One region of the Kitasatospora gansuensis genome, then DNA from elsewhere that is predicted to be linked to it. Evidence: riboswitches for the same ligand, from Rfam matches in the RefSeq annotation. Region 1 holds a riboswitch; the other holds the start of a gene.
The links. Region 1 has a riboswitch for S-adenosylmethionine ahead of F4556_RS27480 (aminotransferase class V-fold PLP-dependent enzyme). Riboswitches for the same ligand answer to the same signal wherever they lie in the genome.

Region 1 (7,195 bases):
TGACGTGACCGATCGGGAAGATGTAGACGATCTTGTCGATCGGGAAGATCACGAAGGACGCGATGAACCCGACCGTCGACAGCATCGACAGGATGAAGAGCAGCGAGACCTGACGCTCGGCCCGCTTGGCGGCCCGCTCGTCGATGTCGGTGCGACGCGGCTCGTGGGCCGGCAGGCCCGGGTCGGCGAACGGGTCACCGTGTGCGGCGACCTCGGTGCCGTGGGAGTCGTGCGACTCCGGCAGGGTGTCCTTGGACATGTTGTCGTGGCTCATGACTTCTTGGCCTTGGTGGTGTGGGCGGCGACCCAGATCGCGATCGCGATCAGGCTGCCGAGTCCGAAGATCCAACCGAACAGACCCTCGGTCACCGGGCCGAGGCTGCCCAGGCTCAGACCGCCGGGGTTGGGCTCGTCATTGGTGGTGTGGCGGACGAAGGCCACGATCTGACGCTTCTGCTCCTCGGGCATGATGCCGTCGGGGAAGGAGGGCATGTTCTGCGGGCCGGTCTGCATGGCCTCGTAGATGTGCTTGGGGTCCACGCCGTCCAGCGCGGGAGCGTACTTGCCCTGCGACAGGGCACCGCCCTGGCCCGCGAAGTTGTGGCACTGGGAGCAGTTGGTGCGGAACAGCTCGCCGCCCTTGGCGACGTCGTCCGGGTTGGTCGAGGTGTACTGCTCCTTGGCCGGAGCGACCGGGCCGGGGCCGAGCGAGGCCACGAAGGCGGCCATCTGGTCGATCTCGGCCTGGGAGTAGATGTTCTTCTTCTTCGGCACCTGGGCGCCGGGCTGCTGAGCCGGCATCCGGCCGGTGGCAACCTGGAAGTCCACCGCTGCGGAACCGACGCCGACCAGGCTCGGACCGTCCGAGCTGCCCTGCCCGTTCAGACCGTGGCAGGAGGAGCAGCCCACGGCGAAGAGCTTCTTGCCCTCGTCGATCGCGAGCGACTGCACCGAGCTGTCGGCCTGCGCCTTCTCGGCGGGCAGGAACGCGGCGTACAGCCCCCCGGTGGCCGCCAGGGCGAAGAGTAGGACGACCAGCGCCGCCAGTGGATGGCGCCGTCGTGCGGAGAGCTTTTTCACGGATTAACCCCGGGGTCAGGATCTGGTCGGCTGGTGGGCGTGCCTCGCGGCCCGGTCTGCCCGGGCCGGCTGCGGGGACGCGCGCGGTCGGTCGGTGCGGGTACGGCTCCGGCCGTCGGCCAGCGACCTGATCAGCTGGTTACTTGATCAGGTAGATGGTCGCGAACAGGGCGATCCACACGACGTCGACGAAGTGCCAGTAGTACGACACCACGATCGCGGCGGTGGCCTGCTCGTGCGTGAACCGCTTGGCTGCGTACGTCCGTGCCAGGACCAGCAGGAACGCGATCAGACCACCCGTCACGTGCATGCCGTGGAAGCCGGTGGTCAGGTAGAACACCGTGCCGTACGGGTCCGAGGACAGCGAGAGGCCGTCCTTCTTGACCAGCTCGGTGTACTCGAAGATCTGGCCGCCGATGAAGATCGCGCCCATCACGAAGGTGATGATGAACCACGAGCGGAGCTTCTTCACGTCACCGCGCTCGGCGGCGAAGACGCCGAGCTGGCAGGTGAGGGAGGAGAGCACCAGGATCGTGGTGTTCACCGAGGAGAAGGGCACGTTGAGCGCGTGGGCCTTCTCAGACCAGAACTCCGCGCCCTTGACCGAGCGGAGCGTGAAGTACATCGCGAACAGGGCCGCGAAGAACATCAGCTCCGAGCTCAGCCAGACGATGGTTCCGACGCTGACCAGGTTCGGCCTGTTGACCGCTCCGTGCGCGTGTCCGGTTTCTGTTGCTGTTGCTGTCGCCACGACGGACATTATGTCGGTCCCTTATTCCGTCTTCACGCCGGGGGGTGTACCTCGGAGTGTCCGGTGCGTGCGGTATGCCCCGTTGGCAGCCGACGGGGCGTCGGACGAGGGCTCCGAGGAGGTGGCGTCCCATTTCTGACGGTTCATTGACGGCAGGAGTACCCGTTCGCCCCGCGTGTCCTTGCGGGGCGCGAGGGGGTCGGTCGGCTAGCGGGTCCGCCGTACGAGTGGAACAGCTCTTCTGGGGTGACGATCCGTCGCCCGTGTGCGCGACGGGCGTGGCGGCTCGTCCGAGGGAGATCGCGCCAGAGGGTCACCACGAGGGGTGTGCGGGAGTAGCATCCGGAAGTGAACGTGGTCCGGGTCACACCGGGCCGGAGCACAGCCATATAAGAGGACGAGTACCCGGGAGCAGGGCCCATGGCGCACACGACCGACGAGACGCTCACCGTCCTCGTCTACAGCGACGACCGGAACACCCGTGAGCAGGTCACCCTCGCGCTGGGCCGCCGCCCCGCCGCCGACCTCCCCGAGGTCGACGTGCTGGAGTGCGCCACGGTGCCCGCCGTGCTCCGCGCCCTGGAGAAGGGCGGGATCGACCTCTGCGTGCTGGACGGCGAGGCCGTCCCGGCCGGCGGCCTCGGGGTGGCCCGGCAGATCAAGGACGAGATCTACGGCTGCCCGCCGGTGCTGGTGCTGATCGGCCGGCCGCAGGACTCCTGGCTGGCCGCCTGGAGCCGGGCCGAGGCCGCGATCTCCCACCCGGTGGACCCGGTGGCGCTGGCGGAGGCCGCCGCCACCCTGCTCCGGGCCCGGGCGGCCAAGCGGACGCCCGCCCACCGCTGAGGCCCCGTCAGGCCGCGTCTCACCTGTAGAGAAGGACCCCGCGTCCGGGCACCCCGGATCGCTAGGCTGGCTCCAGCATCCCCGATCGAGAGCTGGAGTCAGCCATGGTGAACGCGCAACCTGCGAACGGCGGTAGCGACCCCGCGCAGGTGGTCCGCACCTGGCCGGACCTGCTGAGCACGCTGCTGGCCGGGCAGGACCTCGGTCAGGCCGACACCGCCTGGGCGATGGACCGGATCATGGGCGGCGAGGCCACCCCCGTCCAGGTGGCCGGCTTCGTGGTCGCGCTGCGGGCCAAGGGCGAGACCGTGGACGAGATCGCCGGCCTGGTCGACTCGATGTACGCGCACGCCCAGCAACTGCACATCCCGGGCCCGGCGGTGGACATCGTGGGCACCGGCGGCGACCGGGCCAAGACGGTGAACATCTCCACCATGTCGGCGATCGTCGCGGCGGCCGCCGGGGCCAAGGTGGTCAAGCACGGCAACCGGGCCGCCTCCTCCGCCAGCGGCGCCACCGACGTACTCGAGAAGCTCGGCATCAGCCCGGACGTGACGCCCGCCCGGGTGGCCGAGATCGCCGAGGAGGTCGGCCTGACCTTCTGTCCGGCGCCGATGTTCCACCCGGCGATGCGGCACGCCGCCCCGGCCCGCCGCGACCTCGGGGTGCCGACCGCCTTCAACATCCTCGGCCCGCTGACCAACCCGGCCCGGGTCACCGCGCACGCGATCGGCTGCTTCGACACCCGGCTGGCCGGGCTGATCGCCGGCGTGCTGGCCCGGCGCGGTGCCACCGCGCTGGTCTTCCGGGGCGACGACGGTCTGGACGAGCTGACCATCTCCACCACCTCGCACGTCTGGCTGGTGAAGGACGGTCAGGTCACCGAGACCACCTTCGACCCGCGTGACGTCGGCATCGAGCCGGTCGGCATCGAGGCGCTGCGCGGCGGCGACCCGCAGTTCAACGCCGACGTGGCCCGCCGGATGCTGGCGGGGGAGCGCGGCCCGGTCCGGGACGCCGTCCTGCTGAACAGCGCCGCCGCGCTGACCGCGCTGGAGCTGACCGACGCCCCGCTGGCCGAGCAGCTCGCGGCCGGCATGGCGCGGGCTGCCGCCGCCATCGACTCGGGCGCGGCGGAGGCCCTGCTGAAGGACTGGGCGGCGGCCACCACCCGTACCTGAACGGTGAGTTGAAGGCCCGGCAGGCTGCCTGCCGGGCCTTCGCGCTGTCCGGATGGCGGACGGGTGTTTGACCACTTTCGGAGGCTCGCCTAGAGTCCTCGGCAGGTCATGAGTGACAGCGACAAGCCCCAGCTTGCTGTCCGGCAACCCTCCGTCCGTGGCGGGGTGCCCTGGGTGAGGACCGGGCTCCGCGGCGAACCGTCCGCGTGGCAAGCGCGGACGTCGGCGGCACAGCTGCACCCCGAGGTCCCGGACCTTCCGAGGAGTGCACTCCCATGTCTGTTTCCACCGAAATCTGCGCCCCGCTCGCCGTCCTCGGCCACGACGTCCAGGTCCCGCTGGTCACCGGCGAGAAGGTCAGCTACGCCGCCCTGGACTACGCCGCCAGCTCCCCGGCGCTTCAGCGGGTCTGGGACGACGTCGCCGCCTACGCCCCGTACTACGGCAGCGTGCACCGCGGCGCCGGGTACCTCTCGCAGCTCTCCACCGACCTGTTCGAGCAGAGCCGCCGCACCGTCGAGGAGTTCCTCGACCTGCGCGAGGGCGACCAGGTGGTCTTCACCCGGGCCACCACCGACTCGCTCAACCTGCTGGCCGGCGTGCTGCCCGCCGGCACCCGGGTGTTCGCCTTCGAGACCGAGCACCACGCCTCGCTGCTGCCCTGGCGCCGGGACGGCCTGACCGTCAGTTACCTGCGCGCCCCGCGCTCGCACGCCGAGGCGGTCGCCGCCCTGGACGCCGCGCTGGCCGAGCAGCCCGCCGAGCACCGGCTGTTCTGCGTCACCGGCGCCTCCAACGTCACCGGCGAGCTCTGGCCGGTCGCCGAGCTCACCGAGGTCGCCCACCGGCACGGCGCCCGGGTGGTGCTGGACGCCGCCCAGCTGGCGCCCCACCACCGGGTCTCGGTGCGGGAGTTGGGCGTGGACTGGATCGCCTTCTCCGGCCACAAGCTGTACGCCCCGTTCGGCGCCGGGGTGCTGGCCGGGCGCAGCGACTGGCTGGACGCGGCCGAGCCGTACCTGGCCGGCGGCGGCGCCAGCCGGACCGTCGCCCGCGAGCTGGACGGCTCGGTCGCGGTCGAGTGGCAGACCGGCCCGGCCCGGCACGAGGCCGGCTCCCCGAACGTGATCGGCGCCTACGCGGTGGCCTCCGCCTGCCGGGCGCTCACCGAGGCCGGGTTCGACGCGCTGGAGGCGCGCGAGCAGCAGCTGATCGACCGGCTGCAGGCCGGGCTGGCCGAGATCCCGGAGGTCCGGGTGCTCAGCCTGTTCGGTACCGATGCCGCCCGGGTCGGGGTGCTGTCCTTCGTGGTGCAGGGCTGGAACAGCTCGCACTTCTCGGCGGCGCTGTCCGCCGAGTACGGGATCGGCGTGCGGGACGGGCTGTTCTGCGCCCACCCGCTGGTGCGGACCCTGCTCGGCGGCGAGGAGGCCGCACCGTCCGAGTGCGGCGCGCCGGAGCCGTCGCTGCCCGGCGAGCGCAGCCTGAACGCGATCCGGGTGAGCTTCGGGGCGGGGACGCCGGACGAGCACCTGGAGCGGTTCCTGGGGGCCGTCCGCGAGCTCGTCTCCGACGGGGCGGCTTGGAGCTACCGCAGCGAGGGCGGGCGCTGCGTGGCCGACACTCGGCGGTGAAAGGGCAACCACCAGGGGCTCGGGGAACTGCGACGCCGACCTCGGGAGCGTTCAACGTGCGTGGGTGGTCAGGCACTTTCGCAGTGATGCCCGCCAGCCACGAACCGTCGCCGTTCCCCGAGCCCCTGGGTGGTGCAACTTGCCGTCTGCTTATTCGTCCAGGCCCAGGGCGAAGGCTGCTTCGAGGTCGTGCTTGGAGTAGGTGCGGAAGGCGATCTGGGTCTCGGTGTGTTCGACGCCCGGGATCTTGTTGAGGCGGCCGGGGATCACGGTGGCGAGGTCGTCGTGGTGGCGGACCCGGACCATCGCGACCAGGTCGTAGCCACCCGTCACGGAGTAGACCTCGCTGACGCCCTCGATCGAGGCGATCGCCTCGGCGATCTCGGGAATCCGGTCGACGCTGGTCCTGATGAGCACGATCGCGGTGATCACTCTGTCGCTCCTGTCCGTGGGTTCCGGGTCAGCGTAACGGTGAGCCAGGTGGCCAGGTACCCGGCGGCGAAGCCGATGACGTGCACCGGGTACGCCACCCCGGGGCCGTCCTGGCGGACCGAGAGCCACTGCAGCAGGAACCACAGGCCGAGCACCAGCCAGGCCGGGAAGCGCAGCGGCAGGAAGAGCAGCAGCGGCACCAGCGTGGTCACCCGGGCCTGGGGGTACAGCCGGAGGTAGCACCCGAGCACCCCGGCGATCGCGCCGGAGGCGCCGACCAGCGCCCGGACCGACTCCGTCCCGTGCGCCTCGGTCACCGCCCAGCCGTAGGTGGCCAGGTAACCGACCGTCAGGTAGCCGAGCAGGAACCGTACCCGGCCGAACCGCTGCTCGACCCCGGGGCCGAAGACGAACAGGAACAGCATGTTCCCGAGCAGGTGCAGCCACCCCGCGTGCACGAACAGCGAGCTGAGCACCGAGAGCACCGGGATCTTCCGGGGCGTCACCCGGGGCGGGCAGTCCGCGGTGGCCGGGGGCAGCCGGTCCAGCTGAGCGGTCGTCAGCGGACGGTTCGACAGCAGCTCGGCGGGCACCGCGCCCCAGCGCTGCTCGTACCGCTGCTCGGCGCAGACCCGGCCCTGGCCGGTGCCGTAGCGGGGGTTGAGCCCGAAGCTCGGGCCGATCAGCAGGGTCAGCACGCTCAGCCCGATCAGCGTGAAGGTGACGATCGGGGGGCGCTCCGGTGTCCTGCCGCCCGGGGCGTCGAGGTGGTCCAGGACGGGGATGGCCATAGCGGAGAGCATTCCTCCGGACGGCTCCGGCGACACCGCCGGGTACTGCGGGTGGCCTAGGGGCTGTCTCCCGACTCGCGCCGGGCGGTCGCCGCCGGGGCACGCACCTCGCCGGCTTCTCGTCGGTCGCCGATGCGCTGCATCAGGCTCCCTCCTCGGCGCCGCCGAGGCACGCACCCCAACGCCGCCCACTATCCGACGCGAGTCGGGAGACAGCCCCTGCCCGCATCACGGACCAGGTGGACCCGGTCCTACCGGCAGGCAATAGGCTTGGCCCTCCGGACCCTGGGTGACCGCCGCGAGGCAGCACCAACGAGAGGACTTGGCAGAATGACGATCGCCGCCCCGACCGCTGAGACCCGCTGGCGCTGCACGCTCTGTGGCAACCTGACCCGCTTCGACGTGACCCGGTCCTCCCGGGTGGTGGAGTTCCTGCACTTCGACCTGGCCGGTGACTCCAAGGTGGAGGAGACCGAGGTG
Region 2 (7,195 bases), 2.6 Mb from region 1:
GCGGCGGTGTTCCCGATGGGCCCGCTGGAGGAGCTCGAACTCGGCCTGCTGGACCGGACCTTGGCGGTGAACGTACGGGCGCCGCTGCTGGCCGCGCAGGCGGCGGTCCGGCACATGACCGAGGGCGGCCGGATCATCGGCATTGGCAGCAACGTGGCCGAGCGGGTGGTGTTCCCCGGCCTCGCCCTGTACGCGGCGAGCAAGACCGCCCAGGTCGGCATGGTCAAGGGGCTGGCCCGGGAGCTCGGCCCCCGGGGCATCACCGTCAACCTGGTCCACCCGGGCCCGACCGACACCGACGCCAACCCGGCCGAGGGCCCGTTCGCCGAGACCGTGAACGGCTTCACCGCGCTGGGCCGTTACGCCGAACCCGCCGAGATCGCGGCTACCGTGGCGTACCTGGCCGGGCCTGACGGCCGGTACGTCACCGGGGCCGCGATCAGTGTGGACGGCGGGTTCGCGGCCTGATTCGGTCGCTACTCGCGGAGTGCCGTGAGCTGGTCCAGGAACCACTGCTGCGGCGGCAGTGCGGTCGAGGCGGCGGCCAACCGCTTGGTGCGGTCGGTCCGTTCGGCCGTCGGCATGGTGAGCGCCCGGTGCAGCGCCTCGGCGGTCTCGATCACGTCGTACGGGTTCACCGTGATGGCGTCGTCGGCCAGTTCGGCGTACGCGCCCGCCTCCCGGGAGAGCACCAGGGCGCACCCGGCGTCGGAGACCACCGGCACCTCCTTGGCGACCAGGTTCATCCCGTCCCGGATCGGGTTGACCAGCGCCACGTCGGCCAGCCGGTAGGCGGCCAGCGAGCGCGGGAAGTCGTCGTTCACGTGCAGGATCAGCGGCTGCCAGGCCGGGGTGCCGAACTCGTCGTTGATCTCCTGCGCGATCCGCTGCACCGCGGCGGTGTACTCCCGGTACTCCGGCAGGTCGTGCCGGGACGGGTAGGCGAACGCGATGTGCACCACCCGGTCCAGCCACTCCGGGCGGGAGCGCAGCAGGTGCCGGTAGGCCAGCAGGCCGCGGACGATGTTCTTGCTCAGCTCGGTCCGGTCCACCCGGACGATCGTCCGGCGCTCGCCGACGGCCTCCTTCAGGGTCGCCAACCGGGCGTCCACGTCCGGCTGGTGGGAGCGCTCGCGGAGGAAGTCGGCGTCCGCACCGAGGGCGTGCACGCCGAGCCGGGTGGTCCGGCCGGCGTGCGTCACGGTGAGCGCGGCCCGGTCCACGGTGGCGCCGAGCACCGCCTCGCAGCAGTCCGCGAAGGCCAGCGCCCAGCGGCGGGTCAGGAAGGCCGCGCGGTCCGCGCCGAGGATGCCGGTCAGCACGTCGGCGGCCACGTCGTCCGGCAGCATCCGGTAGTACTCGGGCGGGGCCCACGGGGTGTGCGAGAAGTGACCGATCTTCAAGTCGGGCCGCAGCTGCCGGAGTTGGTCCGGCGCGAGGGAGAGGTGGTAGTCCTGGATCAGTACCGCCGCACCCGGCGCGGCCTCGGCGGCGAGCGCCTCGGCGAAGGCGGTGTTGTACGCCCGGTAGGAGTCCCACTCGCGGCGGAACCGGTCGTCGAAGACCGGCGCCACCGGCGTCTCGTACAGCAGGTGATGGACGAACCACAGGGTGGAGTTGGCCACGCCGTTGTACGCCCGGGCGAAGGTGCCGGGGTCGATGTCCAGCATCCGGACGGCCTGGCCGCCGACCTCGAAGCCGCCGAGGTCGAGCCGGCCCTCGGGGGAGCGGCGGGCCGCCGTCCGGTCGGCCTCGGAGAGGGCGGCGCACACCCAGACGGCGGACGGGTCGTCGATCGCGGACAGGCCCGAGACCAGGCCGCCGCCTCCTCTGCGCAGGGTCAGCGAGCCGTCGTCCTCGGCGGTGAAGGACACCGGCCCCCGGTTGGAGGCCACCAGGATGGGGGCGGCTCCGGTCAGATTCGAACGTTCGGTCGCGAGATCGGCCATGACACCAACCTTGCCTCGCACCCGGGGGGTCAAACCAGTCGGCACACCCTTCGGGCAAGTCAGGGGGTCGGTTCGGGTCACTGCGAAAGTGCCTGACCACCTACGCGGCGATCACCTCTTTCGAGGTCGGCGTCGCAGTTCCCCGAGCCCCTGGTGGTGCACGTAGTCGGGGATGGTGATCATCGGGGGCCGTTCTAGCGCGCCGACCGGGTGGGTGTGGGCGGTGAACTCGCGGGTGGCGGGGTCGCGGGTGAACTGGGTGAGCAGGGGGTGGACCAGGTCGGGGGTGGTCTTGAGGCGGTGGGTGCGGTCCAGGCGTTCCAGGGCGGTGCGGTAGATGGTGGCCGCCATCCGGCCGAGCGCCTGGCCGTCCTGGTGCCGGTGGTGCCGGACCCCGACGTCGACCTGGGCCAGGGCGTCCAGGCCGACCAGGTCGAGCGCGTCCACCAGCAGGCCCAGCTCGACCCCGTACCCGGTCGGGAACGGCAGCCGCTCCAGCAGCGACCGCCGGGCGGCGTACTCCCCGCCCAAGGGCTGGACGAATCCGGCCAGTTGGGGCCAGTGCAGGTTCAGCAGCGGCCGCGCCACCAGCTCGGTGACCCGCCCGCCGCCGGCCGGCACCACCGCGCCATCGGTCTCCAGCGGCCGGTCGTACATCGCCTTCACCAGCTGGATCGCCGGATCGGTCAGCAGCGGCCCGACGATGCCGGAGACGAAGGCCGGGTCGAACTCCCGCAGGTCCGCGTCGATGAAGCAGACGATCTCGCCGGAGGTGACCAGCAGCGAGCGCCAGAGCACCTCGCCCTTGCCCGGGGCGGCGGGCAGCCGGGGCAGCACGTCGTCCCGGTGCACCACCCGGGCGCCGGCCGCCGCCGCGGCCGCGGCGGTGCCGTCCATCGAGCCGGAGTCGACCACCACGATCTCGTCCACCAGCGGCAGCCGCTCCATCAGTTCCCGCCGGATCACCCGGACGATCTCGCCGACCGTGGGCTCCTCGTCGAGCGCGGGCAGCACCACGCTGACCGTCCCGGCCGGGCCGGCGGCCCGCTTGGCGGCGAGCAGGTCGGCCGGGGGCCGGTCGGCCGTCGTCCAGGAGCGCCGGTGCAGCCAGTCGGCCACCTCCGGCAGCAGCTCCTCGGGCGGTTCGGCCGGGATCGGCTGGTCGGGCACGTCTGATCTCCTCGGGCTGGATCGGCGGACTGGCTTCTCGGGACAGGGCATCTCGCGACTCGGACGCGCGGTTCCCTGCCGGGCGCCTTCGGATACAGTCTTCGTACTGCGGTCAGACCTTCGCACGTCGGGGTCGGCCGGAGAGCAGGACCACAACTTCACAGAGCTCATCCAGAGGGACTGAGGGAACGGCCCGTCGAAGTCCCGGCAACCTTCTCGCACGGCCGACCAGCAGTGGTCATCCGGCGGGACAGGTGCCAATTCCGTCCTGTGGCGCGCCCGCGTCATGGGGAAGATGAGGAGAGAGGCCTCCGCCATCATGGCTACCGCTGTTTCTGCCGCCCCGACCGTCGACCTCGGCCCCGCTGCCGCCCTGTCCTGTCGCGAGTGTGGCACCCGATTCCCGCTCGGTCCGAGCTTCGCCTGCGTCGAGTGCTTCGGCCCGCTGGAGATCGCGTACGAGTTCGGCTCCGAGTCCGCCGAGGAGCTGCGCAAGCGGATCGAGGCCGGTCCCGCGTCGATCTGGCGCTACGCCCCCCTGCTGCCGGTGCCGGCCGACGTGGCGGGCAAGCCCAACCTGAACCCGGGCTGGACCCCGCTGGTGAAGGCCGACAACCTGGGCCGTGAGCTCGGTTTCACCGCCCAGCTGCACGTCAAGGACGACTCGGGCAACCCGACCCACTCCTTCAAGGACCGGGTGGTCGCCTGCGCCATCGAGGCGGCGCGCGCCTTCAACTTCACCACCCTCTCCTGCTCCTCCACCGGCAACCTGGCCGGTGCCGTCGGTGCCGCCGCGGCCCGGGCCGGTTTCAAGTCCTGCGTCTTCATCCCGCACGACCTGGAGCAGGGCAAGGTCGTGATGGCCGGTGTCTACGGCGGCGAGCTGGTCGGCATCGAGGGCAACTACGACGACGTGAACCGGTTCTGTTCCGAGCTGATCGGCGACCCGGCCGGCGAGGGCTGGGGCTTCGTCAACGTCAACCTCCGCCCGTACTACGGCGAGGGTTCGAAGACCCTGGCGTACGAGATCTGCGAGCAGCTCGGCTGGCGGCTGCCGGAGCAGCTGGTGATCCCGATCGCCTCGGGCTCCCAGCTCACCAAGATCGACAAGGGCCTGCAGGAGCTGATCAAGCTCGGCCTGGTCGAGGACCGCCCGTACAAGATCTTCGGTGCCCAGGCCGAGGGCTGCTCCCCGGTCTCCACCGCCTTCAAGGCGGGCCACGACGTGATCCGCCCGGTCAAGCCGGACACCATCGCCAAGTCGCTGGCGATCGGCAACCCGGCCGACGGCCCGTACGTGCTGGACATCGCCCGCCGCACCGGCGGCGCGGTCGAGGACGTGACCGACGCCGAGGTGGTCGAGGCGATCAAGCTGCTGGCCCGTACCGAGGGCATCTTCGCCGAGACCGCCGGCGGGGTGACCATCGGCGTGCTGAAGAAGCTGGTCGAGACCGGCCAGCTGGACCCGTCCAAGGAGACCGTCGCGATCAACACCGGGGACGGCCTGAAGACCCTGGACGCCGTCGCCGAGGCGGGTCTGACCGCCACCATCCGCCCGACGCTGGATTCGTTCCGCGCCGCCGGTCTCGCCTCCGCCTGATCCCCCCTCACCTCCCCGCTAGGAGCCCGCGCATGAGCGCCACCGTCCGCATCCCGACCATCCTGCGCACCTACACCGGCGGCGTCGCCGAGGTCACCGCCGAGGGCGCCACCCTGGGCGCCGTCATCGCCGACCTGGACGCCAACCACCCCGGCATCGCCGCCCGGGTGCTGGACGACGCGGGCAAGCTGCGTCGCTTCGTCAACGTGTACGTGAACGACGACGACGTGCGTTTCGCCGAGGGCCTGGAGACCGAGATCAAGGACGGCGCGGGCATCTCGATCATTCCCGCGGTGGCCGGCGGCTGCTGAACTCCCGCCCTTCGAGGAATACCGTCGAGCCGTCGACGTACCGGAATCGCTATTTCCGGTACTGTCGGCGGCTCGCCGCTGTCGGGTGGAAATTCGGGCAGGTGCGAGGGAGTAGAGTGCGATCCCGGGTCGGCGAATCCGCACTCGCTCCGCCGCCCGCCCCACGCACCGTCAGCCGATCGCGTACGCAAGGCCCGTCCGGCCGTTGAGACATCCGCCGGACCGCGTGAGACAGAAGATGTCAGGCAAGCGTCAGAAATCTGGCCGCATTTTGCGGTGATGAGTCCGCTATGCCCGGAGTGAATTGCCGCATTCTGCCGCTTTCCTCCCGCGATATCCCATTCGGCTGCCGGGGAATTCGGCAAGGTTGGCCCTGTTGCAGAGGGCGTCTGTCCGGATACATTCAGCCGCGATCGACGCATTCACCCGTCGGCCGGACCGCCTCCTGGTGGCCCGGTGGGGCGTTTGCGGCGTGCACGGCTGCGCCCAGGGGGGGTTCCCTCGGGCGTGCCTGTTCAGACCTGGGCCCGCATCCTGCGGGTCCGCGAAGGGCCAGCACAGCACAAGGGGAGTTCGGAATGGCTCAGGGCACCGTCAAGTGGTTCAACGCGGAGAAGGGGTACGGCTTCATCGCGGTCGACGGTGGTGCGGACGTGTTCGTCCACTACAGCGCGATCCAGATGGACGGCTACCGCACCCTCGAGGAGGGCCAGCGGGTCGAGTTCGAGATCTCTCAGGGACAGAAGGGCCCGCAGGCGGACATGGTCCGTACGCCGGCGGTCTGACCTTTCCGAACCTCGGAGTCTCGGCTCGGCCACGAGCTGGCGTCACCTGGTTGGGCAGCAGGCCCGTACGACACCGTCGTACGGGCCTGCTGTCGTTCCCGCCCGTTCCCGCTGTTCGCGTGTCACTACCACGATTGGGCTTGCACTCGATACCCGAGAGTGCTAATCATTGGCGTTAGCACTCGCAGCATGAGAGTGACAACGGACCGGGTCGGTGAGGCCCCCGGGAGCGGTAGGGGACAAGACCCCCGCACACCAGGGCCGTCCGTCGCGGGCGCCCCTCGGTCCGGTGCAGTCGACCGTGTCCTGGAGGACCACTTCCGATGGCCAAGATCATCGCGTTTGACGAGGAAGCTCGCCGCGGCCTTGAGCGTGGCATGAACCAGCTTGCCGACGCCGTCAAGGTGACGCTCGGCCCCAAGGGCCGCAACGTCGTCCTGGAGAAGAAGTGGGGCGCCCCCACGATCACGAACGACGGCGTCTCCATCGCCAAGGAGATCGAGCTCGAGGACCCGTACGAGAAGATCGGTGCCGAGCTCGTCAAGGAGGTCGCCAAGAAGACCGACGACGTCGCGGGCGACGGCACCACCACCGCCACCGTGCTGGCCCAGGCGCTCGTGCGCGAGGGTCTGCGCAACGTCGCGGCCGGCGCCAACCCGATGGCCCTGAAGCGCGGCATCGAGAAGGCCGTCAAGGCCGTCTCGGACCAGCTGCTGGCCCAGGCCAAGGATGTCGAGACCAAGGAGCAGATCGCTTCGACCGCCTCCATCTCGGCCGCCGACACCCAGATCGGCGAGCTCATCGCCGAGGCGATGGACAAGGTCGGCAAGGAAGGTGTCATCACCGTCGAGGAGAGCAACACCTTCGGTCTGGAGCTCGAGCTCACCGAGGGCATGCGCTTCGACAAGGGCTACATCTCCGCGTACTTCGCCACCGACCTGGAGCGGATGGAGGCGTCCTTCGAGGACCCGTACATCCTGATCGCCAACTCCAAGATCGGCTCGGTCAAGGACCTGCTCCCGCTGCTGGAGAAGGTCATGCAGAGTGGCAAGCCGCTCGTCATCATCGCCGAGGACGTCGAGGGCGAGGCCCTGTCGACCCTGGTCGTGAACAAGATCCGTGGCACCTTCAAGTCCGTCGCCGTCAAGGCCCCGGGCTTCGGTGACCGTCGCAAGGCCATGCTCGGCGACATCGCCATCCTCACCGGTGGCACCGTGATCTCCGAGGAGGTCGGCCTCAAGCTCGAGAACGCCGGCGTCGACCTGCTGGGCACCGCTCGCAAGGTGGTCATCACCAAGGACGAGACCACCATCGTCGACGGTGGCGGCGACAGCGACCAGGTCGCCGGCCGGGTCAACCAGATCCGCGCCGAGATCGAGA

Region 2: linked by a shared signal. The riboswitch ahead of thrC (threonine synthase) and the one ahead of F4556_RS27480 (aminotransferase class V-fold PLP-dependent enzyme) in region 1 are both predicted to bind S-adenosylmethionine.

The regions. Positions count from the first base shown of each region.
Region 1 is NZ_JACHJR010000001.1:6,073,731-6,080,925, forward strand. Features, by position in the region: gene qcrA (cytochrome bc1 complex Rieske iron-sulfur subunit) at 1-259, opposite strand, end outside; gene qcrC (cytochrome bc1 complex diheme cytochrome c subunit) at 271-1,080, opposite strand; gene ctaE (aa3-type cytochrome oxidase subunit III) at 1,220-1,840, opposite strand; gene F4556_RS27470 (DNA-binding transcriptional response regulator) at 2,252-2,677, shown strand; gene trpD (anthranilate phosphoribosyltransferase) at 2,782-3,858, shown strand; SAM riboswitch class IV at 3,963-4,080, shown strand; gene F4556_RS27480 (aminotransferase class V-fold PLP-dependent enzyme) at 4,134-5,492, shown strand; gene F4556_RS27485 (Lrp/AsnC family transcriptional regulator) at 5,643-5,924, opposite strand; gene F4556_RS27490 (rhomboid family intramembrane serine protease) at 5,921-6,715, opposite strand; gene F4556_RS27495 (hypothetical protein) at 7,046-7,195, shown strand, end outside.
Region 2 is NZ_JACHJR010000001.1:3,501,901-3,509,095, reverse strand. Features, by position in the region: gene F4556_RS15280 (SDR family NAD(P)-dependent oxidoreductase) at 1-468, shown strand, start outside; gene F4556_RS15275 (alpha,alpha-trehalose-phosphate synthase (UDP-forming)) at 477-1,949, opposite strand; gene F4556_RS15270 (glucosyl-3-phosphoglycerate synthase) at 2,061-3,080, opposite strand; SAM riboswitch class I at 3,284-3,421, shown strand; gene thrC (threonine synthase) at 3,439-4,719, shown strand; gene F4556_RS15260 (ubiquitin-like small modifier protein 1) at 4,752-5,030, shown strand; gene F4556_RS15255 (cold-shock protein) at 5,609-5,815, shown strand; gene groL (chaperonin GroEL) at 6,139-7,195, shown strand, end outside.